Regions from separate parts of the Pseudomonas sp. DG56-2 genome, predicted to be linked through region 2. Evidence: riboswitches for the same ligand, from Rfam matches in the RefSeq annotation. Region 2 holds a riboswitch; each other region holds the start of a gene.
What was found. A riboswitch is a leader RNA that binds a small molecule or an ion and turns the genes downstream of it on or off. The one in region 2 is predicted to bind cobalamin.

Region 1 (9,793 bases), 320 kb from region 2:
CCTGCTCGGTGTCGAGCCCACGCCTTATCGCCAACCCAAGTACGTAACCTGTCTGGACCTGGGAGCCTGGGGCGCGGTTTACACCGAGGGCTGGGATCGTCAGGTCAAGTTGCTGCGCAAAGAAGCCAAAGACCTCAAGACCCAGATCAACACCACCTGGATCTATCCGCCCGCAGCTGACCGTACCAGTGCCCTGGCCGCCGCCGATCCGCTGATTCCGATCGCTTGATGGCAGAACCTGCTACAACGGCCATTGCGCCAATGGCCAGTAACGGCCCTTGCGCGACTCGAACAGGATAAAGTTCTGCGCGCGCAGGGTGAATTCAGCCGCTACCCGTGCTTCCGGTACTTGTCCCTGGTAATCCCGAGCCAGGGTCAGGTGCGGACGAAACTCCCTTGAGGCCTCGGTGAAGCCAAGCGGTAGCAATGCCTGCTGCAGGTTGTAGACCAAATGACGCAAGGTTGCAGGCGTTTGGCTGGGTGCTAGCACCAAGGTCTTGGCCGGACGCCAGACTTCCAGTCGATCAAGCGCGACGCTGATGGGCTGACTTGGCACCTTCACTGCAGCAGCAGCCGCCAGAACGGCGGGCAATTGTGCGGTGTCCACTGCCCCGAGGAACATCAGGGTCAAGTGGAAGTTCGACGACGGCACCGGCCGTCCGCTGCTCAAACCGAGGTCACTGCGCCACTGGGCAATGTCCCGACGTTGCGCTGGCGTGCAATCGAAGGCAAAGAATAATCGTTTGAATGGCTGGCCGCTTTCGCGAGTGTCTTGCTCCATACCCTCCCCCCTTTCCTGTTGTCTTTGCGCTCAGTCTAACGGTGGACGTTGGCAGCGCAAACCTTTGCGCCTGGGACTAATGTCTGGCGTCAAAGCAGTAACATTTTGTACAAACCGCGGTCGCGATTGTTTATGCTGGCGAGCTTATGCCATGGCGCATCGCCACATCGATAAGTACCCGCCCATGAAAATTTTCCTGGTTCTACTGTTTGTCTTCTCAATTGCTTTTGTCCATTTTCGCGGACGCGTCAGGCACAAGATCACCCGCCAACTGGGCGATCACTCAAGCTTCCTGGCCCCGGTAAACGTTTTCCTCTACCTGTTCTCCAAGCTTGAGGCCAAACCCTACCTGCCGGTCCAGTCATTTCCCGAGCTCAAGCCGTTGCAGGACAACTGGCAGGAGATTCGCGCTGAAGCGCAACAGCTTCTGCATGTAGGCGAAATCAAAAGCTCGCAGAACTACGACGACGTAGGCTTCAACTCTTTCTTCAAGAGCGGCTGGAAGCGTTTCTACCTGAAATGGTACGGCGAGAGCCACCCTTCGGCGATGAAACTGTGCCCACGCACCACCGAGCTGCTGCAAAGTATCGGCACGGTCAAGGCCGCCATGTTCGCTACCTTGCCGCCAGGCTCCAAACTGGTTCGCCACCGCGACCCTTATGCGGGCTCCTACCGCTACCACCTGGGCCTGGACACGCCAAACGATGATGCCTGCTACATCTGCGTGGACGGCGAAAACTACTCGTGGCGAGACGGCGAAGGTGTGGTCTTCGACGAGACCTACATTCACTACGCCTCCAACCAGACCGAGCACAACCGCATCATTCTGTTCTGCGATGTCGAGCGTCCATTGAAGTATCGCTGGGCCACCGCTTTCAACCGCTGGTTCAGCCGTAGTGTGATGGCGGCCGCCGCCGCGCCGAACGATGCCGGTGACAAGACCGGCGGCATCAACCGTCTGTTCACGCGCATCTACAAGATCCGTGAGCGAGGCAAGGCCCTGAAGAAACGTAACCGCACCCGTTACTACCTGGAAAAATGGGCAGTGGTCGCGGTATTGCTGCTGGTGTTTATTTATATCTGACCCGTTTACCCGGCCAACGAGCCGTGCTGCCTTCGACCAACGGCGCCCCACCCACGGAAAAACTAGCTTCACTGTTGATGTTGCCAACAGCACAAGGTGAAGACGATGAGCATGATGGACTGGGACGCCTACCGTAAGCAGTTGATGGCAGGTATCGGCGACCTCAAGCAACTGTCCCCCGACACAGTCAACGGTTACATGACCGCCAGCGGCGCCGGGGCTAAGACCAACCACCTCGACGCCAAGACCCGCGAACTGATTTCGCTGGCCGTGGCGGTAACCACGCGATGCGACGGGTGCATTGCCGTGCACTCGGCCCAGGCGCTCAAGCAAGGGGCCAGCCGTGAGGAAATTGCCGAAGCCCTCGGCGTTGCTGTCGCAATGAATGCCGGGGCTGCCCTGGTGTATTCGGCACGCGCCATGGATGCATTGGGCAAGGTCGACAGCTAGCGACAACGGTGCCGGCAGGCACAAACAGTTGCATGCCGGCACCAACGCTTTCAGACTCGCGGCTCACGTTGCTAGGAACCGCCATGATTCACATCCGCCCCATGACCGCTGCCGACTTCGACCGCTTCTGGCCAACCTTCCAGGCCATTGTCGCAGCGCGCGAAACCTATGCCTTCGATCCGGCCCTGAGCCAGGATCAAGCCCGCCAACTGTGGCTTGAATCCCCCCTGCAGACCCTGGTGGCGGAAGAGGATGGCCAGTTGCTTGGCTCCTATTACCTCAAAGCCAATGCCGCAGGACCCGGTAGTCATGTCAGTAACTGTGGATACATGGTCACCGAAACTGCGCGTGGACGTGGCGTTGCTCGGGCCCTGTGCGAGCACTCGCAACACCTGGCGCGCGAGCAGGGTTTCTTGGCCATGCAGTTCAATTCGGTGGTGTCGAGCAACGCAGCAGCCGTGGCACTGTGGCAGAAACTTGGCTTTGCCATTGTCGGGCGCTTGCCTCGCGCCTATCGGCACGCTCAGCTAGGGCTGGTCGATTGCCTGGTGATGTACAAATGGCTGGAGCAGCCCCAGCAACCCATGCTGATCGGGCGCAAGAACATTGAAGCGGTGGTATCGCGCAAGCGCGGGCGATAAGCCAGGGGTTTGTCCAACTCATTGACTGCAAAGACTTTCAATGTTCAGATGCGCGCCAGTTTCAGGTGTCCTGCGCCGTCGTGCGCAGGGTGAAACGGGAAGCCGGTGCATCACTTCAGGTGACTAGTCCGGCGCTGCCCCCGCAACGGTAAGCGAGCGAAGCCTTCGAAACACCACTGTGCTCAGGCATGGGAAGGTGAAGGCCTTCACGACCCTCGCAAGCCCGGAGACCGGCCTGAAGCTTCGTTTGGCAACCCCGCGGTGGGCGGGCGCAGGCCGGTTTGCGCTCGCCTGCGCGCGCAATTCCTTCATGCGTTATTCCCTCCGGGATCCATTTCTTCCAGTAGACAGTGGAACGATATGTCCCGTAATTCCAAGCTTCACACTCTGGCGGCCAATACCCTGGCCCCCTGCCTGGCATTCTGCGTGCCGACCTTTGCCGCTGAATCTGGCAGCACCGCCCTTGCGCTTCCTTCCACGGCCATCACCAGCAGCAGCGACAACGAGGTGATCAGCCTGGCTACCCCGTTGCCGGCCGGTTCGCGGCTGAATCTCAGCGCCATGGATACCCCGGCCAGCACCAGCAGCATCAGTGCCGACGCCATCGACAAGCGCAACAACCTCACCGTCCAGGACGCCGTCACACGTTCGCCGGGCATCACTTCGGTGGCGACGCCTGGCAATGGCGGCACCGCCCTCTCGGCCCGTGGCTTCGAAGGTCATGGCTCGGTGATGACGTTGTTCGATGGCTCGCGGATGTATACCGGTGCCGGCACCCAGACATTCCCGGTTGATCCGTGGATGGTCGAACGCATCGACGTGATCCGCGGTCCGGCCTCGGTGCTCTATGGTGAAGGCGCCACCGGTGCGGTCATCAACGTGATTGCCAAAAAGCCTTTTGCCGGTGACATCCGCAACCATCTGCGGCTGGGCTACGGCGCCTACGACCGTCAGCAACTGGGCCTGGACAGCGGCGGTTCGCTGAGCGAGCGCCTGAGCTACCGAGTGACCTTGAACAATCAGCAGAGCAACGGCTGGGTCGATCGTGGCGACTCGAAAAACCTGGCGATGAGCGCCGCCCTGCGTTTCGACGCCAGTGACGACTTGAGTTTTACCCTGGCCCACGAGCGCGGCGATGCCGAGCCGATGAACTACTTCGGTACGCCGCTGATTGACGGCCACTACCGCGACAGCCTGGGCAAAAAGAACTACAACGTGCAAAACGATGTGCAGCGCTACCACGACGAGTGGACGCGCCTGAACACTGACTGGACTATCAGCGATTCGATCAGCGCCAGCAACCAGCTCTATTACATCAAGAGTCGCCGACACTGGCGCAACGCCGAAGACTACACCTGGAACAGCGGCGCAGGACAACTGGAGCGCGGCAGCTACCTGGAGATCAAGCACGACCAGGAGCAAATCGGTGATCGCCAGAGCTTCTCCTTTGATCACTCGCTGTTCGGACTGGCCAGCAAGACCGTGGTCGGTGCCGAGTACAACCGCATTCGCTTCGGCATCGACAGCAACTCACCTTACAACGACATTGGCGGCGACTTGGTCGACCCATGGAACCCGGCCCCAGGCTACTTCCACAGCAAGGACCCCACCCGCCCTCAAAGTCAGAGCACTACCCGCACCTTTGCCCTGTTCGCCGAAAACCGTACCCAGCTGACTGATCGCTGGTCGCTGGTAACCGGTATCCGCCGTGACCAGAACCACATCGACCGCGACAACCTGGTTGATGGCAGCCGCACCGACCGTAGCCTTGGCGGTGGAAACTGGCGTGCAGGGTTGGTCTTTGCGGTCACCGATGATCTGTCGTTGTACGGCCAGTACTCCACCAGTGAAGACGGCGTCAGTGACCTGGTTACGCTCAGCCCAAGCCAGCAGAACTTCGACCTCACCGAAGCCAAACAGACCGAGTTTGGTCTCAAGCAATTGTTCTGGGACGGTCGCGGCGAATGGACCCTAGCGGCGTATCACATCGTCAAAAAGAAGCTGTTGGTCAGCAACCCCATCACCCACCTCAAGGAACAAGCCGGACAGCAAACCTCCGATGGCCTGGAAGCGACCCTGGAACTGGCCCTGGCCAACCAATGGCAGGTTTCTGCCAACGCCTCGGTCGTGCGGGCCAAGTACGACGACTTCGATCAGGTGGTCAACGGTCAAACGGTTTCGCGCGCGGGAAATCGACCAAGCAATGTGCCACGGCGCACCGCCAATCTATGGGTCAGCAAAGGCCTGGAGCACGGCGTCGACCTCGGCATGGGCCTGCGTTATGTCGACCAACGCTACGCCAACACCGCCAATACCCAGACCGTTCCTGGCTTCACCGTGGTTGATGCCAACCTTGGCTGGCAGGTGCTTGCCGATGTGCGCCTGGGACTGCAGTTGAACAACCTGCTGGACCGTCGCTATGCCGCCACGGCGCACAGTGGCGAACAATGGATCATGGGCGAGCCTCGGTCGTACTTCGCCACCGTGGACTACAGCTTCTAAGCGCCACGGCGCATCGCGGCCACGCTGGATATCCGAAAAAAGATGATTATGCTTGAAGAAACCTTGCAGCGATGCAAGACCGCAAACCCCCAGGCCAGGGTGCGGTAAATGTCAGTGGGTGCTCCGGCCTATAAAAACAAGGCGGAGAACACTCATGGCATCAGTCGAAGGCTCCACAGGCAGCACACCTCACCGTGCAATCTCCAAGGAGGAGCGAAAAGTCATTTTCGCTTCGTCCTTGGGCACAGTGTTCGAATGGTACGACTTTTACCTCTACGGCTCCCTCGCAGCAATTATCGCCAAGCACTTCTTTGCCGGGGTCAACGAGACCACCTCATTCATCTTCGCCCTTCTCGCTTTTGCCGCAGGTTTTGCCGTGCGCCCCTTTGGCGCCATCGTGTTCGGGCGGCTGGGCGACATGATCGGGCGCAAGTACACGTTCCTGATCACCATCGTGATCATGGGCGTGTCGACCGCAATCGTGGGCTTGCTACCCAGCTATGCCACCATCGGTGTAGCAGCACCGATCATTCTGATTACCCTGCGCCTCCTGCAAGGCTTGGCCCTGGGCGGCGAATACGGTGGCGCGGCAACCTATGTAGCCGAGCATGCCCCACAAGGTAAACGTGGCTACTTCACCTCCTGGATTCAAACCACTGCGACCCTGGGGCTGTTTCTGTCGCTGTTGGTTATCCTCGCCTGCCGTACCGTTCTTGGCACTGAAGCCTTCGAGGCCTGGGGCTGGCGAATTCCGTTCTTGCTGTCGATTCTGCTGCTGATCGTTTCGGTGTACATCCGCCTGCAACTGAGCGAGTCACCCGTATTTCTGAAGATGAAAGCCGAGGGCAAAGCCTCCAAGGCGCCGCTGACCGAGTCTTTTGCGCGCTGGGACAATCTCAAGGTGGTGATCATGGCGCTGCTTGGCGGCACCGCCGGCCAGGCCGTGGTCTGGTACACCGGGCAGTTCTACGCACTGTTTTTTCTGTTGCAGACGCTGAAGATCGACCCACAAACCGCCAACCTGCTGATTGCAGGCTCACTGCTGATCGGTACACCGTTCTTCATTCTGTTCGGCAGCCTGTCTGACCGCATCGGACGCAAGGGCATCATCATGGCGGGCTGCATCATTGCCGCGCTAACGTACTTTCCGATCTTCAAGGCATTGACCGAATACGGTAATCCAGACGTGTTCCTCGCCCAGGAGCGAAACCCGGTAACGGTGATTGCCGACCCCAACCAGTGTTCGTTCCAGTTCGATCCGGTGGGCAAGGCAAAATTCACCAGCTCCTGCGACCTGGCCAAGAGTGTGTTAGCCAAGCGCGCCATTCCCTACGACAACGTCAAGGCTGAACCCGGCACTGTCGCGCAAATTCGCATCGGCGAGAACGTGCTGCAGAGCTTTGAAGGAACCGGCATGCCGGCCGCCGACTTCAAGGTCCAGAACGACGCGTTCGTCGCCAGCCTCGGGACTGCACTCAAGGACGCGGGCTACCCGGAAAAAGCCGACCCCGCCAAAACCAACTACCCGATGGTGTTGTTGCTGCTGACCATCCTGGTGATCTACGTGACCATGGTTTACGGACCGATTGCCGCCTGGCTGGTGGAGCTGTTCCCGACGCGCATCCGCTACACCTCGATGTCACTGCCTTATCACATTGGCAACGGCTGGTTCGGCGGCTTCCTGCCCACGGTAGCGTTCGCCATGGTCGCGGCCACGGGTGATATCTATTACGGGCTGTGGTACCCGATCGTGATCGCGGTGATGACCGCCATCCTGGGTATTTTCTTTCTACCGGAAACCAAGGACCGGGATATTCATCACGACTGAAGCTCAGGCGCAGGCTATACGCACGATTGCGGATTGGGCGATGATCACGCTCCCCCGCTTTCAATGGAATGAGCATGCACGATATTTTGGCCGTCTTTGCGTTGTGTGTAGTCGTACTCTTTATGAAAATGCTGGCGATTTCCTGCTACCAGGGCTTCTACCGCATTAGCCGCATGACCTTCAAGAACGGTGAGGATGCAGGCTTGGTTGGGCGCCAGCCAAGCCCGGAGGAGTTGCCGCAGGTCAGGCGAGCGGCGCAGGCCTGGGCCAACGACCTGGAGAATATCCCACTGTTTTTCGTCCTGGGAGGGCTGTGCCTGGTGTTCAATCCACCGGCTTTGCTCACCAGCGGATTAATGGTCCTGTTCACCGGTGCCCGGGTGATGCATACCGTGACCTATCTGGCACGCTGGCAGCCTTGGCGAACCGTTGCCTACGCCATTGCAATGGTTTGTCTGTTGGGGCTCGCCGCGCTGGTGACAATGGGTGCAATCCGCCACCTGTAGCCACAGGTCGAGCACAACGAAAAACGGGATTGGCACCCTCAATGGGCCAATCCCGTTCAGTTACAGCGGCGAACTGATCACTCAGTTCCAGGGGCGGTCGCCATTCTCGTCTTTGATGCGAGTTGGCAGGCCCATCTCGTCCAGCGCCTTGAGGAACGGCTCAGCCGGCAGTTCCTCGACGTTGGCCATGCGCTGCACGTCCCACTCTCCACGGGCGACCAGCAAGGCTGCAGCCACGGGTGGCACACCTGCGGTATAGGAAATACCCTGGCTGTCGGTCTCGACGTAGGCTTCTTCGTGGTCTGCCACGTTGTAGATGAAGATCTCACGTGGCTGGCCGTCCTTGGTGCCCTTGACCAGGTCACCAATGCAGGTTTTGCCGGTGTAACCCGGTGCCAGCGAAGACGGATCAGGCAGCACGGCCTTGACCACTTTCAGTGGTACCACTTCCAGGCCTTCTGCAGTCTTGACCGGTTGCTCGGAGAGCAGGCCCAGGTTCTTGAGCACGGTGAACACATTGATGTAGTGCTCGCCAAAGCTCATCCAGAAACGCACGTTGGGCACGTCGAGGTTTTTCGACAGCGAGTGCACTTCATCGTGGCCAGTCAGGTACAGGTTCTGCGAACCCACTACCGGCAGATCATCGGTACGCTTGACTTCGAACATGGTGTTGCTGGTCCACTGGCTGTTCTGCCAGCTCCACACCTGTCCTGTGAACTCACGGAAGTTGATTTCCGGGTCGAAGTTGGTGGCGAAGTACTTGCCATGGGAACCGGCATTGACGTCGAGAATATCGATAGAATCAATACGGTCGAAATACTGTTGCTGCGCCAGTGCTGCATAGGCGTTGACCACACCTGGGTCGAAACCTACGCCAAGAATGGCGGTGATGTTCTTCTGCTGGCATTCCTCGAGGTGTTTCCACTCGTAGTTGCCGTACCAGGGCGGGGTTTCGCAGATTTTGCCCGGTTCTTCGTGGATGGCGGTGTCCAGGTAGGCCACGCCGGTATCGATGCAGGCACGCAGCACCGACATGTTGAGGAACGCAGAGCCGACGTTGATGACGATCTGCGATTCGGTTTCGCGGATCAGCGCCTTGGTCGCTTCGACATCCAGGGCGTTCAGCGCGAAAGCCTTGATTTCAGCAGGCTGTTTCAGGCTGCCCTTGGCGTTGACGCTGTCGATGATGGCCTGGCATTTGGAGATGTTGCGCGACGCGATAGCAATACGACCGAGTTCGTCGTTGTGCTGTGCGCACTTGTGGGCCACCACCTTGGCGACACCTCCTGCACCAATGATAAGGACGTTCTTCTTCAATTTCTCTTTCTCTCCTTTACTGCCAGCTTACGACAGGCTGGACAAGTAGTCTTCGAACCCGAATTCGCGAACAACCTCAACAGTACCGTCGAGTTGTTTCACTACGATGGACGGCATTTTCAAGCCGTTGAACCAGTTTTTCTTGACCATGGTGTAACCCGCTGCGTCAACAAACGACAGCCGATCGCCGATGGCCAGCGGACGATCAAATTGGTATTCGCCAAAGATATCCCCGGCCAGGCAGGACTTGCCGCACACCATGTAGGTATGTTCGCCTTCGCTGGGCGCCAGCTTGGCGTTGAGGCGATAGATCAGCAGGTCGAGCATGTGCGCCTCGATGGAGCTGTCGACGACGGCCAGGTGCTTGCCGTTGTAGAGGGTATCGAGCACGGTGACTTCCAGCGAGGCGCTCTGGGTGATGGCTGCCTCACCCGGCTCCAGGTAAACCTGCACGCCGTACTTTTCGGAGAAGGACTTCAGGCGCGCACAGAAGGCGTCCAGCGCGTAGTCTTCGCCCGTGAAGTGGATACCGCCACCCAGGCTGACCCACTCGACCTTGTGCAGCAGATGACCGAAGCGCTCTTCGATGGTGCACAGCATCTGGTCGAACAGGCCGAAATCGCCGTTCTCGCAGTTGTTGTGGAACATGAAGCCGGAGATCTGTTCGATGACTGCTTCGACTTT
Region 2 (9,793 bases):
CCGGCAAGGTCAGTTCGCAGCCGAGCAGGGCGGCGCTGGCGGCCACGGCGGTAACCCCAGGGATGATTTCATAAGGAATATTCAGTTCGCGCAAGCAGCGGATCTGCTCGCCAATGGCACCATACAGACTGGGGTCGCCACTGTGTACGCGAGCCACGTCCTGGCCACGTGCGTGGGCGTGGGCAATGGCTTCGATGATCTGTGCCAGGTGCAACTGCGCGCTATTGATGACTGTCTCGGCGCGATGGCCTTCAAGCACTGCGGCAGGAACCAGCGAGCCTGCATAGATGATCACCGGGCAGCGATGGATCAGGCGCTGGCCTTTTACCGTGATCAGCTCGGGGTCGCCGGGGCCGGCGCCGATGAAATAGACGGTCATGCGAAATCCTTGGAAAGAAAGTGCTGATTATCCGCCAAAGCCTGTGGCCGTGGCCAATGCCAGGCTGGCGTCACTCAGCAAGGTGCGCTTGACGTACAGTTGCGCCGAGCCTGCCATCTTCTCGGCCAGCGCCAGCGCTGCACTTTCGGCAACGCCATAGCAACCACTGTGCTCAAAGGCGACGGCTGAGCGATGGCTCAGGCGCGTCTCGAAAGCTGCCAGTTGAGCGGCAGAGAAAAACAGCAGGGGAACATTGAGGCGCCGGGCCAATTGATACAGCCCGGGTTCGTGTTCCTTGAGGTCGATACTGGCAAGACCCGCGACTGCCTCAAGCGGCAAGTCGTGGGCCTTGAGGGTGTGTTCCAGCAGGTTGCCCAGGGTTTGTGCTGGGCAACCTCGTCGGCAACCTATGCCGACGAATATCTGCATCGCAGTCAAGCCTGGGTCGGGCGACGGAACAGCCAGGCGCTGATCAGGCCCAAGGCCAGCCAGAACGCCGCGTTGGTCAGCAGTGAAGCGATCTTGAACTCGGCTTCCAGTGCTTGCGGCGCAAGCATTGCATGCACTTCAGGCTGTGGGGCGCCGATTACGTGCGGCACTACCAGCAGCACAACGCCGAGGGCCTTGAACAACCAATTGTGAGCAAACACGATCAACCCAAGCCCTGCGGCGGTTGCGGCAGCGGTACCCACCCACCAGGCCTGGCGCTGGGCCAGGTCGGCAGCGGCGGTACCCGGCAACTCCGGTGGCAGGCCCAGGGTCGGTGCCAGGCAGAACACAGCAAAGCCACCCAGGCCCCAGAGGGCTCCGGTGATCGCCGTCTTCGGCGCGCGCAGTGAGTACAACGCGGCGAGGATCAGGGCAAAGCCAACCGCGACCACCAGATTACCGCCGGTTGTCGAGACAACGCGTTGCCAACCGTCTTCGGGCGACCAGGCTTCGCTGTCGTGGTGGTGATCGGCAGCCACGCCGGGAGCGTGCTCGTGTGCTTCCACGGCCGGTGCTGCGCTTTCATAGGTTTCGGCCTGAAGAATCAGCGGCGCGACCCAAAAGCTTTGCAGCAGGGTCAGCAGCAGCGCAGCCAACAGTCCGGCGAAGCCTGCAGTACTTGCAATACGCTTGATCATCGGAAAGTACTCAATGGCAAGGGAAAGCAGCGCTGTGGCGCGTATCGTGGGCAGCGTTGTGCACCGCTTCGATATGCGAGAATCCGGCGAAGTAGACCAGGCACAGGCCCAGCAGCGAGGCACCAACGGCCACCAGCAGGCGCTGGCTGAGGCTTGTAGGGGTAACGGTAGGGTGACTGGCGGTACTGGTACGCATGGCGCTTTCCTCTTGGTGTTGTTCGGCAACAGGCAAGCGCAGGAAACCCCTGAACGCAGCTCGCCCAGGGGTTGCAACAGCGCCCGCCCACCGCGGGTTTGTCAAATCAGTGTTGGGCCGGTCTCCGGGCTGGTGAGGGCTGGCAAACTTACGCTCAGCCAAGGGCGTCACCTTCCCATGCCAAACTACGGGCACAGTGGTACTGACGCTTTGCTCACTTACCGTTGCGGGGGCAGCACCGGACTTGTCGTACACCCTTCAATAGCCGTGTATGACGCACCGGTTTCCCAGTTTCACCCTGTAAAGGGCACCCAAACGAATCGCACTAGCAAATCATGGGCGAAGTCAGGCGTCAATCGTGACAGCAGTTGACCCCGTACCGGGCACTGCGTAGCCTAGCCGCTTCGAGGTTCTTCGGCGTCGGCCGAAGCTAAGACGGGAACGCGGTTCAAGCCGCGGCTGCCCCCGCAACTGTAAGCATTGAAAACGTCTGACACAGCCACTGCAGTTCTGCGGGAAGGCGTCATTCGACTGGCCCGTGGCCGGTGCAATGCAAGCCAGGAGACCTGCCTCGAACAGTTTCCGACATAAACCGGGCGGGGTGATCCGGTGGCGAACGCGCCCAGGTGGTAGCACCTGTGGTTCTCGTCCCGCATGCCCGCCATCCTGCCAAGGGCATCGACAATGAAAACACTGGCCAAACTTCCCGTCACTATCGTCACCGGCTTTCTCGGCTCGGGCAAAACGACACTGCTTCGACACATGCTCGACAATGCCCAAGGGCGGCGCATCGCGGTGATCGTCAACGAATTCGGTGAGCTGGGCATCGACGGCGAGATTCTCAAGCAGTGCAGCATTGGTTGCACCGAAGAAGAGGCCAGCGGTCGTGTCTATGAGTTGGCCAACGGTTGCCTGTGCTGCACCGTGCAGGAAGAGTTCTTCCCAGTGATGCGCGAACTGGTTGCCCGCCGTGGCGATCTTGACCACATCCTTATTGAAACCAGCGGCCTGGCGCTGCCCAAACCGCTGGTTCAAGCGTTCCAGTGGCCGGAAATTCGCAATGCCTGCACAGTTGATGCGGTCATCACCGTAGTCGATAGTCCCGCAGTGGCTGCCGGTACCTTTGCAGCGTTCCCTGATCAGGTCGATGCCCAGCGCAAACTTGACCCTAACCTGGACCATGAGTCGCCGCTGCACGAGCTGTTCGCCGACCAACTGGCCAGCGCCGATCTGGTGGTGCTGAACAAGGCCGACCTGATTGCTGCGCAAGACCTGGCCAAGGTCCGTGCCGAAGTGCAGGAAGAGTTGCCGCCAGCGGTCAAGGTGATCGAAGCCAGCAGCGGCCGTTTGCCGCTGGAAGTGCTGCTGGGCCTGGGCGCCGAGTCGGAAGCGCATATCGATGGCCGGCGTACCCACCATGATTCGCACCACGATGATGACGATCACGATGATCATGACCATGACGCCTTCGACTCGATCTCCATCGAGCTGCCAGAAGCGCACGAAAGCCAATTGCTGGATGCCTTGACTCAATTGGTCGTGCAGCACGGCATTTTGCGAGTCAAGGGCTTCGCGGCAATTCCCGGTAAACCGATGCGTTTGCTGATCCAGGGTGTCGGTACTCGTTTCGACAAGCACTTCGACCGCGCCTGGCGCAGTGAAGAGCCGCGCTCTACGCGCCTGGTGCTGATCGGCCAGGAACTGGATGCGCTGCAACTGGAAGCGAGCCTGCGGGCCGCACTGAGCGCTTGACCCATGCACCTGCTGCGCACCCAGCCCGGTGGCTTCGTACCGGACGACAGTATTGCCGATCTCGGCCAGACGCCAGCCGAGCTGGTCATTCTCTGCAGCGGTGACTCGCACCTGGCACTGCTGGCCGAAACCGCCCAGCAGTTGCCCGAAAATTACCCCAGCCTGCGTCTGGCCAACCCGATGCAGGTACAGAATCATGCCTCGGTCGACCTCTATGTCGATGAGGTTCTGCGCCATGCCAAGGTGATTCTGGTATCGCTGCACGGCGGTGTCGGTTATTGGCGCTACGGCGTCGAGCAATTGCTGGAGCTTGCCGACCGTGGCGTGCAGTTGATTCTGGTGCCGGGTGATGATCGCCCGGACCCGGAGCTCACCGGCCTCAGTACGGTGCCCGCACAACAGGCCGAGCGGCTTTGGCACTTTTTGCGCCAGGGCGGCAAGGCCAATGCCCTGAATCTGTTCTACTGCCTGGCCAATCAGCTTTTGCAGCGCGATTATCCCTGGGATGAACCGCAGCAGTTGCCACGTACGGCGGTTTATCACCCGCGCAAAGCCACGGCGGTGCTCGACGACTGGTTTGCCCAGTGGCAGGTCGAACAGCCAGTGGTGCCGATACTCTTCTACCGCTCGCACCTGCAGGCTGCCAACACTGCTTTTATCGATACCTTCTGCGAGCGTTTGCAGCTAGCCGGACTCAACCCGTTGCCTATCGCTGTGGCCAGTCTCAAGGAGGCCGGTTGTTTTAGTCAGGTCGAAGACTGGCTGGATCAGGTCGACGCCGCGTTGATCATCAACACCACCGGCTTTGCTCAGTCCAGCCCGGAACAACCGAACCTGCGTCCGTTTCGCCGCGACGTTCCGGTGCTGCAGGCAATTTGCGCCCAGGACAACCAGCCAGGCTGGCAGGCCAGCGAGCAGGGCCTGGGGGCTCGCGACCTGGCCATGCACATTGTCTTGCCGGAATTGGACGGGCGCATCATCACACGACCGATCAGCTTCAAGGACCTGGCCTGGCGTAGCGAGCGCAGCCAGTCGGATGTGGTTTGCTATCGCCCGCATGCCGAGCGCATGGATTTCGTTGCCGAGTTGGCCCGTCGCTGGTGTGCACTGGCGCAGTTGCCCAATCAGGACAAGCGTGTAGCCTTGATTCTGGCCAACTACCCGACACGTGATGGACGCATCGGCAATGGCGTTGGTCTGGATACCCCGGCCGCGGCGCTGAACATCCTGCGTGCCCTGCAACGTCAGGGCTATCCACTAAGCAGCACCTTGCCGGACAGCGGCACGGCGCTGATTCAGGCGCTGCTCGGTGGCGTCAGCAATGATCTGCACAGCCTTGATCTGCGTCCGTGCCTGCAGAGCATGGCCTTGGAGGAGTATCAGGCCGCCTTTGCCACACTGCCGCAGGCCAACCAGGATGCAGTGCGCGCACGTTGGGGCGAGGCGGAGCTCGACCCGATGTTCCGCAACGGACGGATGATGGTCGCCGGTCTGCGGTTTGGCCTGACCTTTGTCGGCATCCAGCCGGCGCGTGGTTACCAACTGGACCAGAGCGCGGTTTACCACGATCCCGACCTGGTGCCGCCCCATGGCTACCTGGCGTTCTATTTCTGGCTGCGTCATGGCTTTGCTGCCGATGCATTGATCCATGTCGGCAAGCACGGCAACCTGGAGTGGCTGCCGGGCAAGGGCGTGGGTTTGTCCGCCAATTGCTGGCCAGATGCGTTGATCGGACCGCTGCCGAACATCTATCCGTTCATCGTCAATGACCCGGGCGAGGGCGCCCAGGCCAAGCGTCGCACCCAGGCGGTGATCATCGATCACTTGATGCCGCCGTTGACCCGTGCCGAAACCTACGGTCCGCTGCGACACCTGGAAGCGCTGGCCGATGAGTATTACGAAGCGCAGTTGCTCGATCCACGCCGGGCCCGAGAGTTGCAGCGCGATATTCTCGAACTGGTGCGCGATAACCACATCGATCGTGAGCTGCAGCTTGAAGGTGCACTGGATGATGCTGCGGTGTGGTTACCGCGTCTGGATACCTACTTGTGCGACCTCAAGGAGTCGCAGATTCGTGATGGCCTACATGTGTTTGGCGAGTCACCCGCAGGACGGCTGCGCCTCGATACTCTGCAGGCACTGCTGCGGGTGGCGCGAGGCGATGGTCGCGGCGCCAATTGCAGTTTGCTCCGGGCCTTGGCCAAGGCCTTGGCACTGGGGTTCGATCCCCTTGATTGCGACCTGGGCCAGCCCTGGCAAGGGCCGCGCCCGGCACTTTTACAGGCGCAGGATGAGGCCGTATGGCGGACCCAGGGTGACACCCGTGAACGCCTGGAAATCCTCGCCGGCACCTACATAGCACAAGCCCTGGCAGGCACTATCGAGTTACCGGACGATACGGCTTGGTCGGATGTGAGGGCTGTGTTGCTGGCCCTGCAGCACAGTATTGCGCCGCAACTGGACGCTTGTGGGCCGGCTGAGATGCACGGCTTGCTGGCAGCCCTGCAAGGACGCTTTGTCCCGGCCGGGCCCAGTGGTGCCCCCAGTCGCGGGCGCTTGGACGTGCTCCCGACCGGGCGCAACTTCTTTACCGTCGATGTGCGCAATCTACCGACCACCACGGCATGGCGCATCGGCTTTGCTTCGGCGAACCTGATTCTTGAACGCCACCTGCAGGATCATGGTGATCATTTGCGTCAGTTGGGTCTGTCGGTTTGGGGGACGGCGACCATGCGCACCGGTGGCGATGATATCGCCCAGGCCATGGCCTTGCTGGGCGTGCGCCCGGTATGGGCGAGTGGCAGCCAGCGCGTCGATGACTTCGAAATACTTCCCTTGAGCCTGCTCGACCGACCGCGGGTGGATGTAACGCTGCGCGTCTCGGGGTTCTTCCGTGATGCGTTCGGCAACCTCATCAAGCTGTTTGACGCCGCAGTCCAGGCAGTGGCGGCGCTGGATGAGCCCGATGACTTGAACCCGCTCGCGGCCAGGGTGCGTGCAGAGCGCAGTGAACTCGAACGCCAGGGTTTGACGACCGAGCAGGCCACACGCCAGGCCGGTTGGCGTGTATTCGGCGCCAAGCCTGGAGCCTATGGTGCGGGCGTACAGAATGCTGTCGACGGGCACCTATGGAACGAGCGCAAGGACCTTGCCGAGGTTTACCTTAATCATGGTGGTTATGCCTACGGCGCAGCCGATGACGGCACCCCGGCACGCGCCGACTTCGCCCGGCGCCTGAGCCAGGTGCAGGCGGTAATCCAGAATCAGGACAATCACGAGCATGACCTGCTCGACTCCAATGATTACTACCAGTTTCAAGGCGGTATGCTGGCGGCCGTTGAAACCTTGGGGGGCAAGCCGGCAGCCAGCTACCATGGCGATCACAGTCAGCCGGACCGTCCGCGCATCCGCACCCTGAAAGAGGAACTCAATCGAGTGGTGCGTGCGCGGGCGCTCAATCCCAAGTGGATAGACGGGGTCAAGCGCCATGGTTACAAAGGTGCCTTCGAACTGGCCGCGACCGTCGATAACCTGTTCGCTTTCGATGCCACCACCCATTTGATAGACGATCACCACTATCAGTCGCTGGCCGAGGCTTATGTTCTGGATGCTGCGACCCGCGACTTTATGCGCCAGCACAACCCGCAAGCCCTGCGCGACATCACCGAGCGGCTCCTGGAAGCTCAGCAGCGTGGCTTGTGGGAGTCCCCGGGGGATTACCGTGAAGCCCTCGAAGAGCAACTGCTCGATGGCGAAGAAGAGATTTGAAATGACTGAACCCGCACATTTTCCGCTGTCTGCCGTGGTCGGCGCCGATGAGTTGAAGCTCGCCTTGTGCCTGACCGCCATCGATCCAAAGATAGGCGGCGTGCTGATCGAAGGCCCACGCGGCATGGCCAAGAGCACGCTGGCTCGCGGGCTTGCCGACCTGCTTGGCGAGGGGCCGTTCGTAACCTTGCCATTGGGCGCGAGTGAAGAGCGCCTGGTCGGTACGCTTGATCTTGACGCCGCGCTGGGCCAGGGTAAGGCGCAGTTTTCCCCGGGCGTGCTGGCCAAGGCCGACGGCGGCGTGCTGTATGTCGATGAGGTCAACCTGCTGGCCGACCACCTGGTCGATCTGCTTCTGGATGTCGCTGCCAGCGGTACCAACCGGGTCGAGCGCGATGGTATTTCTCATCGTCACAGTGCGCGATTCGTGCTGATTGGCACAATGAACCCGGAAGAAGGTGAGTTGCGCCCGCAGTTGCTCGACCGCTTCGGTCTCAACGTTGTGCTCGCAGGTCATCCTGCTCCCGAGGCGCGTAGCCTGATCATTCGCCGGCGCCTGGATTTCGATGCTGACCCAGAAGCATTTTGCCTGCAGTGGGCGCCTGAGCAGGCGCATTTGCGCCAACGCTGCCAAACGGCCCGCGAGCAGCTGGCGCGCATTGCTCTGGATGATCAGGCGCTGGCACAGATCACCGAGCGCTGTTTTGCTGCTGGGGTAGACGGTCTGCGCGCCGATCTGGTCTGGTTACGCGCTGCTCGGGCGCACGCCGCCTGGCGGGGTGCTGAGCAGATTGAAGCCCAGGATATCGATGCAGTGGCCGAGTTTGCCCTGCGTCATCGGCGCCGCGATGTGCCGCCACAGGCTGAACAAGGCTCGGCGCCACAGCCTCCGGCTGGCCAGGACTCCAGCACCGAACAAGGGCAGGGGGCCTGGGGCGAGATGCCGCCACAAGCGATAACGACCGGTGCCCGTCGCGAGGTGCCGAACTGGGCAAAAAAGCCCTGAGCATCCGTCGGCCCCAGGCGGCGGATGCCAAACCCCGCTCGGGACCGATTAAGCAAGGGCCGCGCGGGCGCGCCCGCGAGGCCTTGCAAGGTTCGGTCGCATGGCCGGCAACCTTGCTCAAGGGCCGTCCGCTTCAGCGTCGCGATCTGTGTTGGCAGCAACGCACTGCCAGTGCCCATGAGCAGTGGCTGGTTATTGTCGATGCCTCGGCCTCGACCCGGCGCTACCAGGCATTGAGCAAGGCCAAGGGGCTGCTGGCAGCGTTGTTCGACCAAGCCTATCTCCAGCGCGTACGCCTGACCCTGCTTACCGCCAGTGGCAATGCGCCGCGTTGGCAGCGTCATGGTCTGAAAGCCTCGGCCGCCTTGAAGCCGTGGCTCGACAGTCTCGGCGCCGGTGGCGGTACGCCGCTGCTTGGCGCATTGGAGCAGGCACGGCATTGGCTTGAACTGCGTCAGCGCCAGCATCCCCATGAGCAGCAGCACTGCCTGATCGTGACCGATGGCCGGCTGAAAGCCTGGGACCCCCTGCAACCGTTGCCATGCCCGAGCCTATTGGTCGATATCGAGTCTTCACCCGTACGCCTTGGGCGTGCACGTTTATTGGCGCAGCAGATAGAGGCTGAATATCGCCCGATTGAAAGTTTCAGCGTTGTCGAATAAATAAGGCATGTACGGAACTGTACAAGAGCAGGGCTGCGACGGGTTGTCGCAGTTTGTACTTTTTTGAATAAAAAGTTGCTCGCCGCACAGCAAAAAGATGTGCGGCTATATGTTCAGCGGGGAGGGCTGGTAATTACTTCGGCATCGACCACGGCTGCAAGTGGCAGCCTTGTTCTTGCAACTCGGCGCGCATCTGTTCAATCAGATTGGCCAGTTGCTTGGGATCGGAGTAGGTGCTGCTTGGCACCTGCTTGCTGCCGATGCGGGTGCTGGTCCGGTCGATCACTGCCAAGCTCAGCTCACCTGTACCGTTAGGCGAATCCCAAGCAACACACTGGAAGGGTTCGAAGGCGTGGTCGGCAATCAGCAGTGCTTCGTTGACACGGAGCGAGGCGTTCATGGGTTCGGTCTCTCTGTGGGCCCAAACAAGATAATCAATAGCCGCGTTAGCGGTGAGTTACTTGTACTGATGCGCGCAGGGGGGGATCGAGTCACAACAATCTTCAAAATAATTTAATTATTTTTGGAAAACATACAGGTTGGCAGCCAGCGGCGACGCAGGAAGTTTAATAACAACACGGACTTAACTCCGTTTTCACGTTTTATGGACAAACGGTAGTGGGCGATTGACGCAACGTTGCTACTGTTACAGACGGGCCTGCCAACGTGCTGTTTCTATTTAAAATTCCATAATTGGCGCCAAGGAAAGGTCATGCTCGAACCTGTACCCAACCGTCGCCTGCTGATCGTTGACCCGTGCGACGATTGCCACCGTTTGTTGCCAGGCTTGCGCAATGTCGGCTGGGATGTTTTCAGCTCAACCTTGTCCTCGGCCCTGGAACAGCCCTGTGATGTCGGCTTGCTGCGTTTACAGGCATCACACCTGCAGCATCCGGATGCGGT
Region 3 (9,793 bases), 1.7 Mb from region 2:
AATCATGGTGTTGCTGCGCCATGTCCATGATCTCTATAAAGAGTCGGACATGTATGCGGGCGAGATCGACCCGGAGCTCTAGCTTAATGGCCAAGGGCTTTCATCGATTATCAGGCGTCGATGCAAGCCTTTGATTTTACTTGTGGTCCGCGCTGATTGTGCGACCGGCGCCACGGGTATAAACTTTGCAGACTTTTCACAAAAGGCCCCTTGTGGTTCTTCGGAACTGCCCAGCCAGCATGAAACCGATCCAGTTGCCCTTGGGTGTGCGTCTGCGTGACGACGCCACCTTCATCAACTATTACCCGGGTGCCAACGCCGCAGCATTGGGCTACGTTGAGCGACTCTGCGAAGCCGACGCCGGCTGGACCGAAAGCCTGATTTATCTCTGGGGCAAGCAGGGCGTGGGGCGCACCCATTTGCTCCAGGCGGCCTGCCTGCGCTTCGAGCAACTGGGCGAACCCGCCGTATACTTGCCGCTGGCACAACTGCTCGACCGCGGTGTCGAGCTACTGGACAACCTCGAACAATACGAACTGGTGTGCCTCGACGACCTGCATGTCATTGCCGGCAAGCCAGAGTGGGAAGAGGCCATGTTCCACTTGTTCAACCGCCTGCGCGATAGTGGTCGGCGGTTGTTGCTGGCAGCCTCCAGTTCGCCTCGCGAACTGCCGATCAAGCTGGCAGACCTCAAGTCGCGCCTGACCCTGGCGCTGATCTTCCAGATGCGTGCGTTGTCCGACGAAGACAAACTGCGCGCCCTGCAACTGCGTGCCTCACGGCGTGGCTTGCACCTCACCGATGAGGTCGGGCACTTCATTCTCACCCGCGGCACCCGCAGCATGAGTGCGCTTTTCGACTTGCTCGAGCGTCTGGATCAGGCCTCGTTGCAGGCTCAACGCAAGCTCACCATCCCGTTTTTGAAAGAAACCTTGGGCTGGTAAGGCAGGGTCTAGAGCCTCGGCACATAAAAGTCACATTTTTTTCGATTGAATTTGCAAATCGACCCGATAGAAGGCATAGTTTCCCCCTCTTTAAATTCCAGACACGGTCGTGCCCATGCTAAAGCGCTTCGCACCCCTCGTGCCCCTCGCACTTGTGACCCTGCTTTTCGGCTGCGCAGCGCATAGCCCTGTTTCGCAGCAGCAGGTTGAGCAACCGGTTAGCGCCCAGCTTTCCAGCCAGTCCTCCCTCTCTTCGGTATTCGAAGAAGAAATGGCGACTGAAGAAGAGCTGCAAGACTTCGCCAGCAGCAAGCCATACCAGCTGCCAGCCCTGGCAGACAACATTCTTGAGCGTGGTATGTCCCTGATCGGTACCCGTTACCGTTTTGGCGGCACCTCCGAGAACACCGGTTTTGATTGCAGCGGTTTCATCGGTTACCTGTTCCGCGAAGAAGCCGGCGTGAACCTGCCGCGCTCTACCCGCGAAATGATCAACGTGAAGGCCCCGCTGGTTGCACGTAACAACCTCAAGCCGGGTGACCTGCTGTTCTTCAGCACCAACGGTCGCGGTCGTGTAAGCCATGCCGGGATCTACCTGGGGGATGACCAGTTCATTCACTCCAGCAGCCGCCGCAGCGGTGGTGTACGTATCGACAAGCTCGGTGATCGCTACTGGAGCAAGACCTTCATTGAAGCCAAGCGCGCCTTGGCCATGGCACCGACCGCGACCACCATCTCGCGCAACTGATCATGAACCGTTGCGGTATCACGGCGACGTAGCTGAAAAGCTCGTCGCCGTGCGTATTTACAGAAAGCGTCTAATCTAAATTCTCAACTATTTCCGGCCTAACGCCGGACGGCCTCAGACAGGATGTTCTGATCATGGCGATGAAGGCGCGCTTCGCTCTATTTTCCCTGCTGGCACTGCTCGGTGCCTGCTCTAGCCATGCTCCGGCCCCTAAAGTGGTCGAGCCCGTTGTCATGGCCCCTCAAGTGTATTTCTCCCCCGTTGCCGAAGATGTTCTGTTCCGCGCCCTGGGCCTGGTCGGTACGCCTTATCGCTGGGGCGGCAACACGCCGGATGCCGGTTTTGACTGCAGCGGCCTGATTGGCTACGTCTATCGTGATGCTGCAGGCATTGCACTGCCGCGTACCACGCGCGAAATGATCGGTATCCGTGGGCCAAGCATCGAGCGCGGCGCCCTGCAGTCCGGAGATCTGGTGTTCTTTGCCACCAGTGGCGGCGCTCAGGTCAGCCATGCTGGCATCTACGTCGGCGAAGGCCGCTTCGTTCACGCCCCCTCCGCTGGTGGCACGGTGCGCCTGGACTACCTGTCCAACAGCTACTGGAACAAGGCGTACCTGAATGCCAAGCGGGTCATTGTGCCTGCTCACCTGGCCCGCAACCCCTGACCTGTCGAGGTAAGCGATGACTGCGCAAACGCTCTACCTCGATGATGCTCTCTACCACTACCTGCAAGCGGTGTCCGTACGCGAGACGCCGTTGCTGGCACGCTTGCGCGTAGAAACCCAGGCATTGCCCGAAGCGCGATGGCAAGTAGCACCAGAGCAGGGCCAATTACTGGCATTGCTGGTGCGGTTGATCGGCGCACAACGGGTGATCGAGGTCGGAACGTTCACCGGCTACAGCGCCTTGTGCATGGCTCAGGCGATGGACCATGGGCAATTACTGTGCTGTGACCTGCCGGGCACCTACAACGACATTGCCTGGCATTACTGGCGCGAAGCTGCAGTGGCCGAGCGTATCGAGATGCGCTTGGGGCCGGCCTTGCAAACCCTGGCCACCTTGCCAGATGAGCGCTATGACCTGATCTTCATCGATGCCGACAAGGCCAATTACCCGCTGTACCTGGAGGAGGCGCTGCGCTTGCTGCGCACGGGCGGTCTGGTCGTGTTCGACAACACCCTGTGGAGTGGGCGGGTTTTACAGGAGCAGGCGGACAGTGACGATACGCGCGCGATCCAGGCACTGAACCTGGCGCTGAAAAATGATCTGCGCGTCGACCTGTCGATGCTGCCGATAGGCGATGGTCTGACACTCTGCCGTAAGCGTTTGTAGCCAGGCGCGGCCTCTTTGCCGCCGATCGCGGGGCTCGCTGCCAGTTGAAGGCTACTGGGCTTTGCTCACTCGCCAGATCTTGTTGCCCACATCATCGGCTACCAGCAAGCCGCCACGCTGATCATTGATTACACCCACCGGCCGGCCCATGGCCTTGCCTTCGTCACTGAGAAAGCCGCTGAGCAGGTCGATGGGTTTGCCCGCCGGTTTGCCGGCAGTGCTGAATGGCACGAAGATCACTTTGTAGCCGCTGTGCGGTTTGCGGTTCCAGGAGCCGTGCTGGCCGATGAAGGCGCCGTTTTCGAAAGGCGGTGGCAGCACGCCGGGTTCAGCGAAGGTCAGGCCCAGTGAGGCGGTGTGCGGGCCGACGGCGTAGTCCGGGGCGATAGCCTGGGCGACCCGTTGTGGATCCTGGGGGCTGACCCTTTTGTCGATATTCTGGCCGTAGTAACTGTACGGCCAGCCATAAAAACCACCGTCCTTGACCGACGTGATGTAATCGGGCACCAGGTCGCTGCCGATCTCGTCACGCTCATTGACTGCCGTCCACAGCTGCCCGCTGTGGGGTTCCCACGCCATGCCGTTGGGGTTGCGCAGGCCGGATGCGAACAGGCGTTGCTTGCCGCTGGCGGGGTCGACTTCCCAGATCGCTGCGCGGCCTTTTTCCTTTTCCAGGCCGTTTTCGCCGACATTGCTGTTGGAGCCGACGGTTACATAGAGTTTCGTGCCGTCGCGGCTGGCAATCACGTTTTTGGTCCAGTGATGATTCAAGGGGCCGCCGGGTAGAACGGCTACCAGGGTGCCGGGGCCCTGGATCGAGGTGGCGCCGGGCTGGTAGTTGAAACGCAGCAGGCGATCGGTGTCGGCCACATAAAAGTCGTTGCCAACCAGCGCCATGCCAAACGGCGAATTGAGGTTTTCGATAAAGGTCGTGCGCGTTTCGGCTACGCCATCATGGTCACTGTCACGCAGCAGGCTGATGCGATTGGCGCTCGGCACTCCGGCACCGGCGCGGCTCATGGCCTTGCCCATGATCCAGCCGCGAATGCCTTTGCCATCTTCAGGCTTGGGTGGGGCATTGGTTTCAGCAACCAGCACATCGCCATTGGGCAGTACATACAGCCAGCGCGGATGATCCAGGCCTTCGGCAAAGGCTGCCACCTGAGTGCCAGCCGCTGCTACTGGCTTGGCGCCCTGGGGCCAGCCGATGGCCGGGGCGACGTTGACGGTAGGGATCAGGGTTTTGTTCGGTTCGGGTAACTGCGGTGAGGGTCCGAAACCGTCGCTGACCTCCAAGCGAGCGGTTTCCCCGCAGCCACTCAAGCCGGCGGCAACCGCCAATAGCAACGCAATCCTGTGCATGCCCATGTCATTCCCCTTGCAAAGTTGACCACTGTAAAAAGTAGAGGCGGTCAGCCGGGCAGAGGTTCCTTCAACTACGCCTGCTTGAGCAGCAGGGCAATGCCGGGATGATAGTGTCCGGCTTCGTTGTGCAGCTTGCGGTAGGCGTAGGGGAAGTACCAGGCGATGGCACAGGCGGTATGTTTCTGCAGGTCCTCGACCAGGTCCTGGAGTTCTTCAGGGCTGGCGTGCTGCCCGGCTTTCCAGGGGCTGGCAAACAGGGCTGCGATTTTCAGCTGGCTGGGGGCTGCTACGTAGCGGGCGGCGGCGACGCTTTCCTGCAGGGCGTTGTTCAGGTCCAGGCGGCCGATGCATGGCCAGCGTTGGCTGGCTTGCAGGTAGGCGGCTTCGTCCTGACTGGCGATGTACAGGTCGCAGCGCGCCTCCCGCTCACCTTCGTCACGCTGCTTTTTGCTCTGGTGGTGTTGCAAGGTCACAAGCTCCGCTTGCCAGGCGGCGGTAGAAAGCAGGCTCAGGTTGGCTTGGGCGCCATGCCAGTACGGTGCCTGCGCGTCGCCCAGCACCTGATTGAAACGGTCAATGCAGGCTACCCAGCGTTCCAGGGCAGGGCGCAGGAATTCCAGGCGCGCGTTATTGATGATCAGACCTTGCATGTCGCTCTCCTTGTAGCTGTTGTAATTGAGCATAGCCAAGACATGGCTATTTGATATCACTGCGGGTACGTTGGCACAAGACCAAGCAGGCGCCATTGACCCACGCCGGTACTGCGCCTTTCATTGACGCTCCGGGTGCAACCCTCTAACCTTCGCGACTTGTTTCAGGTGCTCTGTGGGCGATGGCCTGGCAGGGTGAAACAGGGAAGCCGGTGGGTGCGCAAACGCGTGCGAGTCCGGCGCTGCCCCCGCAACGGTAAGTGAGTCAAGGCCGCGCACGGCCACTGGGTAATCGAGCCCGGGAAGGCGCGCGATCCTGGGTATTCGAACCCACTCACGAGCCCGGAGACCGGCCTGTTACAGCCAACGGCATCACGGAGGGTGATGCGCGTACTCTTCGGCCTGTGCCGCAGCCCCGCGCAATTGCTCCGTCTGCCATATCCATTCATCTGTCGCCTGGTCTTTACTTCGAAGTTCGTGCAGCGCTGCGCTGCAGGGATCGTCGTGCAACGGTTGACAGTGGTTTGCGGAGACTTCGATGACTGAATCCACCGAGCGTGACGAACGCCACCTGGCACGTATGCTGCGCAAGAAGGCAGTAATCGACGAGCGTATTGCCAACTCGCCGAACGAATGCGGTTTGCTCCTGGTGCTCAGTGGCAACGGCAAAGGCAAGAGCAGTTCGGCCTTCGGCATGCTTGCCCGGGCCATGGGCCACGGCATGCAATGCGGCGTGGTGCAGTTCATCAAGGGCCGCAACAGCACCGGTGAAGAGTTGTTCTTCCGTCGCTTCCCCGAGCAGGTGCGCTATCACGTGATGGGCGAGGGTTTCACCTGGGAAACCCAGGATCGCCAGCGCGACATCGCCGCGGCCGAAGCCGCCTGGGCGGTTTCCCGTCAATTGCTGCAGGACCCTGCGATCACTTTCGTCGTGCTCGATGAGCTGAACATTGCCCTCAAGCATGGCTACCTCGATCTGGAACAGGTGCTCAGCGACCTGCAGGCGCGTCCGCCAATGCAACACGTGATTGTCACGGGGCGCGGTGCCAAGGATGAAATGATCGAGTTGGCTGACACCGTCACCGAGATGGGCATGATCAAGCATGCTTTCCAGGCAGGCATTCGTGCTCAGAAGGGCGTTGAACTATGAGTGACACGCGTCACTGCCCGGCGGTACTGATTGCTGCCCCGGCCTCCGGCCAGGGCAAGACCACCGTGACCGCCGCCCTGGCGCGACTGCACCGCAATCAAGGGCGCAAGGTCCGCGTGTTCAAGTGCGGTCCGGACTTTCTCGATCCGATGATTCTGGAGCGAGCCAGTGGTGCACCGGTGTATCAACTGGATCTGTGGATGGTCGGTGAGCAGGAAAGCCGGCGGCTGCTCTGGGAGGCTGCAGGCGATGCCGACCTGATTCTGATCGAAGGCGTCATGGGGCTGTTCGACGGCACGCCTTCGAGTGCCGACCTGGCCCGTCATTTTGCCGTGCCGGTGTTGGCAGTTATCGACGGCACGGCGATGGCTCAAACCTTTGGTGCCCTGGCGCTGGGGCTGGCTCGCTATCAAGCGGATTTACCCTTTGCTGGTGTGCTGGCCAACCGTGTCGGCACGCTGCGCCACGCGCAATTGCTCGAGGGTAGCCTGACTGAAGGGTTGCGCTGGTATGGCGGGCTGTCGCGGGAAACCGGCATTGAGTTGCCAAGTCGGCACCTGGGCCTGGTCCAGGCCAGTGAGCTCAATGATCTGGACGCTCGCCTCGACGCCGCAGCAGCAGCCCTGGCGGCCAGTTGTGAGTCGTCGCTACCGCCAGCAGTGGCTTTTGCGGCGCCGAGCGCACAGGCCATCGAACCTTTGCTTGAAGGACTGACCATCGCCGTGGCCCGTGATGAAGCATTTGCGTTCACCTATGGTGCCAACCTCGATCTATTGCGGGCCATGGGGGCAGAGCTGAGATTCTTTTCGCCACTGCATGAGCAAACCCTGCCGCCGGCTGACAGCCTTTACTTGCCTGGCGGCTATCCGGAGCTGCACCACCAGGCGTTGGCCGCGAACACCTCGATGCTCGCGGCGATTCGCAGCCATCATCAGGCCGGCAAGCCTGTGCTCGCTGAATGCGGCGGCATGCTTTATCTGCTCGATGCCCTGACCGATGTGGCCGGTGAGCGTGCCGAGCTACTTGGCCTGCTGGAGGGCGAAGCGGTGATGCAGAAGCGCCTTGCGGCACTGGCCCTGCAAGCGGTCGAGTTGCCCGAGGGCACCTTGCGGGGGCACACCTACCATCACTCGCTGACCACTACCTCGCTGCAGCCCATTGCCCGGGGTATGAGCCCCAACGGCGGGCGCGGTGCTGAAGCGGTCTATCGCAGTGGTCGGCTGACGGCCTCCTATGTGCACTTCTATTTCGCCTCCAATCCTCTGGCTGCGGCAGCATTATTGAAACCATGAGCGACCATGCCTTCACCGACGCCGAGCGCGCAGCGGTCTATCGAGTCATCGGCGAACGCCGCGACATGCGTCACTTCATCCAGGGTGAGGTAGCGCCCGCACTGCTCGGGCGTCTGCTCCAGGCAGCCCATCAGGCACCCAGCGTCGGCCTGATGCAGCCCTGGCGCTTTATTCGTATCACTGACCGCGAGCTGCGTCAGCGCATCCAGGGCCTGGTGGAAACGGAGCGCGTGCGCACCGCCGAAGCACTGGGTGAGCGCTCCGACGCGTTCATGCAGCTCAAGGTCGAAGGTATTAACGACTGCGCCGAACTGTTGGTAGCGGCCTTGATGGATGATCGCGAGAAGCACATTTTCGGTCGTCGCACGTTGCCGGAGATGGACCTGGCTTCACTGTCCTGCGCAATCCAGAACCTCTGGCTGGCCGCGCGCGCCGAAGGGCTGGGCATGGGGTGGGTGTCGCTGTTCGAACCCCAGGCCCTGGCCGAACTGCTGGTTATGCCGGCCGGGGCTAAACCGCTGGCGATTCTCTGCCTCGGCCCGGTCCAGGCGTTCTACCCGGCACCGATGTTGGTGCTCGAAGGCTGGACCACGGCGCGGCCGTTGAGCGAAATGTTGTTTGAAAATCAGTGGGGAGAGTCTTGATGAGCGTGGCGTTGCTGACCGTAGCCGGGGTGGCGCTGGATGCGTTGTTGGGCGAGCCTCAGCGTCGACATCCGCTGGTTGCGTTTGGTCGCTTGGCCAAACGCCTGGAGCAGCGCTTCAATGCGGCGGGCCGTGGATGGCGCAGCCATGGGGTCACTGCGTGGTTCCTGGCGGTGATTCCTTTGACCCTGTTGGCCACTCTGCTGTCCTGGCTGCCCTATATCGGCTGGTTGGTGGAGGTGTTGGCGCTGTACTGTGCCTTGGGGCTGCGCAGCCTCGGTGAGCACGTCACGCCGGTGGCAGACGCGTTGCGCAATGCCGATCTTGATGAAGCGCGCCGTCGCGTGGGCTTTCTGGTCAGCCGCGAAACCCGCGAGCTGGACGAAACCGCGGTGGCGCGTGCAGCGACCGAGTCGGTGCTGGAAAATGGCAGTGATGCGGTGTTTGCCGCGTTGTTCTGGTTTGTCGTCGCAGGAGCGCCAGGCGTAGTGCTCTATCGCTTGAGCAACACCCTCGACGCCATGTGGGGCTATCGCAACGAGCGCTTCGAGCGCTTTGGCTGGGCGGCCGCACGTATCGATGACCTGCTCAACTATATTCCTGCTCGGCTGGTGGCGCTGACCTACGCATTGCTGGGCAAGACCCGTCTGGCCCTTTCGTGCTGGCGCCGTCAGGCACCGTTGTGGGACAGCCCCAATGCCGGCCCGGTCATGGCCGCCGGTGCTGGTGCTCTCGGCGTGGAGCTGGGCGGCCCGGCGGTGTATCACGGTGAGCTGCATGAGCGTGCGCAACTGGGCGAAGGCCCGGTGGCTGATGCTGATGCGATCGATCGTGGCTGGCGCCTGGTTTGCCAAGGCGTATGGTTATGGCTGCTACTGTTGTGCCTGGGAGCCGAATTCTATGCTTGAACACGGTGGTCGTCTGCAGCGCGCAGTGCAGCACTACGGCATCCCTCGCGAGCAATGGCTGGACTTGTCCAGTGGTATCGCGCCTTGGGCCTATGCCATTCCAGACATTCCGCTGCGCGCCTGGGCACGTCTGCCGGAAACCGAAGATGGTCTGGAGCAGGCAGCGGCCGATTACTATCGAGTCCGCCAGGTACTGCCGGTAGCGGGCTCGCAGGCTGCGATCCAGGCCTTGCCGCAACTGCGCGGGCGCAGCAGGGTGGGGGTACTCTCGCCGTGCTATGCCGAGCATGCCGAGGCCTGGCGTCGTGCCGGCCATCAGGTCCTGGAAGTGCAGGGCGAGCAAGTGGACAGCCTTCTCGACAGCCTCGATGTGCTGGTGGTGGTCAACCCGAACAACCCTACCGGCTGTTTGTTCAAGGCTGAGATGTTGCTGGAATGGCATGCCCGTCTGGCCCGGCGTGGCGGTTGGTTGTTGGTCGATGAAGCGTTCATGGACAACACGCCGCAACACAGTATTGGCGCCGAGGCTGAGCAAGCCGGTCTTATCGTGTTGCGCTCCTTTGGCAAGTTCTTCGGTCTTGCCGGCGTGCGTCTGGGCTTTGTGTTGGCTGAGACAGCGCTCCTGCAGCGTCTGGCTGAACTTCTGGGGCCGTGGACCATTAGCGGGCCGACCCGCATTCTCGGTCAGGCCTGTCTGCTCGACAGTGCTGCGCACCAGGGTCAGATCAGCCGCTGTGCGGTGGCCAGTCAGCGCTTGGCA

Region 1: another riboswitch for cobalamin. It lies ahead of D3Z90_RS15385 (TonB-dependent siderophore receptor); the one in region 2 lies ahead of D3Z90_RS13985 (CbtB domain-containing protein).
Region 3: another riboswitch for cobalamin. It lies ahead of cobO (cob(I)yrinic acid a,c-diamide adenosyltransferase); the one in region 2 lies ahead of D3Z90_RS13985 (CbtB domain-containing protein).

What each region holds. Positions count from the first base shown of each region.
Region 1 covers NZ_CP032311.1:3,431,965-3,441,757, forward strand. The annotation lists gene D3Z90_RS15360 (NAD(P)/FAD-dependent oxidoreductase) at 1-229, shown strand, start outside; gene thpR (RNA 2',3'-cyclic phosphodiesterase) at 242-781, opposite strand; gene lpxO (lipid A hydroxylase LpxO) at 966-1,865, shown strand; gene D3Z90_RS15375 (carboxymuconolactone decarboxylase family protein) at 1,971-2,315, shown strand; gene D3Z90_RS15380 (GNAT family N-acetyltransferase) at 2,399-2,956, shown strand; cobalamin riboswitch at 3,003-3,210, shown strand; gene D3Z90_RS15385 (TonB-dependent siderophore receptor) at 3,317-5,458, shown strand; gene D3Z90_RS15390 (MFS transporter) at 5,613-7,286, shown strand; gene D3Z90_RS15395 (MAPEG family protein) at 7,361-7,792, shown strand; gene D3Z90_RS15400 (saccharopine dehydrogenase family protein) at 7,874-9,109, opposite strand; gene D3Z90_RS15405 (carboxynorspermidine decarboxylase) at 9,137-9,793, opposite strand, start outside.
Region 2 covers NZ_CP032311.1:3,116,161-3,125,953, reverse strand. The annotation lists gene cobM (precorrin-4 C(11)-methyltransferase) at 1-379, opposite strand, end outside; gene D3Z90_RS13995 (cobalamin biosynthesis protein) at 407-808, opposite strand; gene D3Z90_RS13990 (CbtA family protein) at 814-1,506, opposite strand; gene D3Z90_RS13985 (CbtB domain-containing protein) at 1,517-1,702, opposite strand; cobalamin riboswitch at 1,800-2,032, opposite strand; cobalamin riboswitch at 2,093-2,291, shown strand; gene cobW (cobalamin biosynthesis protein CobW) at 2,387-3,454, shown strand; gene cobN (cobaltochelatase subunit CobN) at 3,458-7,222, shown strand; gene D3Z90_RS13970 (ATP-binding protein) at 7,224-8,228, shown strand; gene D3Z90_RS13965 (VWA domain-containing protein) at 8,312-8,890, shown strand; gene D3Z90_RS13960 (hypothetical protein) at 9,024-9,290, opposite strand; gene D3Z90_RS13955 (sigma-54 dependent transcriptional regulator) at 9,603-9,793, shown strand, end outside.
Region 3 covers NZ_CP032311.1:1,410,946-1,420,738, forward strand. The annotation lists gene D3Z90_RS06595 (AI-2E family transporter) at 1-82, shown strand, start outside; gene hda (DnaA regulatory inactivator Hda) at 240-944, shown strand; gene D3Z90_RS06605 (C40 family peptidase) at 1,060-1,692, shown strand; gene D3Z90_RS06610 (C40 family peptidase) at 1,827-2,357, shown strand; gene D3Z90_RS06615 (O-methyltransferase) at 2,374-3,024, shown strand; gene D3Z90_RS06620 (sorbosone dehydrogenase family protein) at 3,076-4,392, opposite strand; gene D3Z90_RS06625 (hypothetical protein) at 4,461-5,039, opposite strand; cobalamin riboswitch at 5,189-5,412, shown strand; gene cobO (cob(I)yrinic acid a,c-diamide adenosyltransferase) at 5,578-6,189, shown strand; gene D3Z90_RS06635 (cobyrinate a,c-diamide synthase) at 6,186-7,481, shown strand; gene bluB (5,6-dimethylbenzimidazole synthase) at 7,478-8,125, shown strand; gene cbiB (adenosylcobinamide-phosphate synthase CbiB) at 8,125-9,033, shown strand; gene cobD (threonine-phosphate decarboxylase CobD) at 9,026-9,793, shown strand, end outside.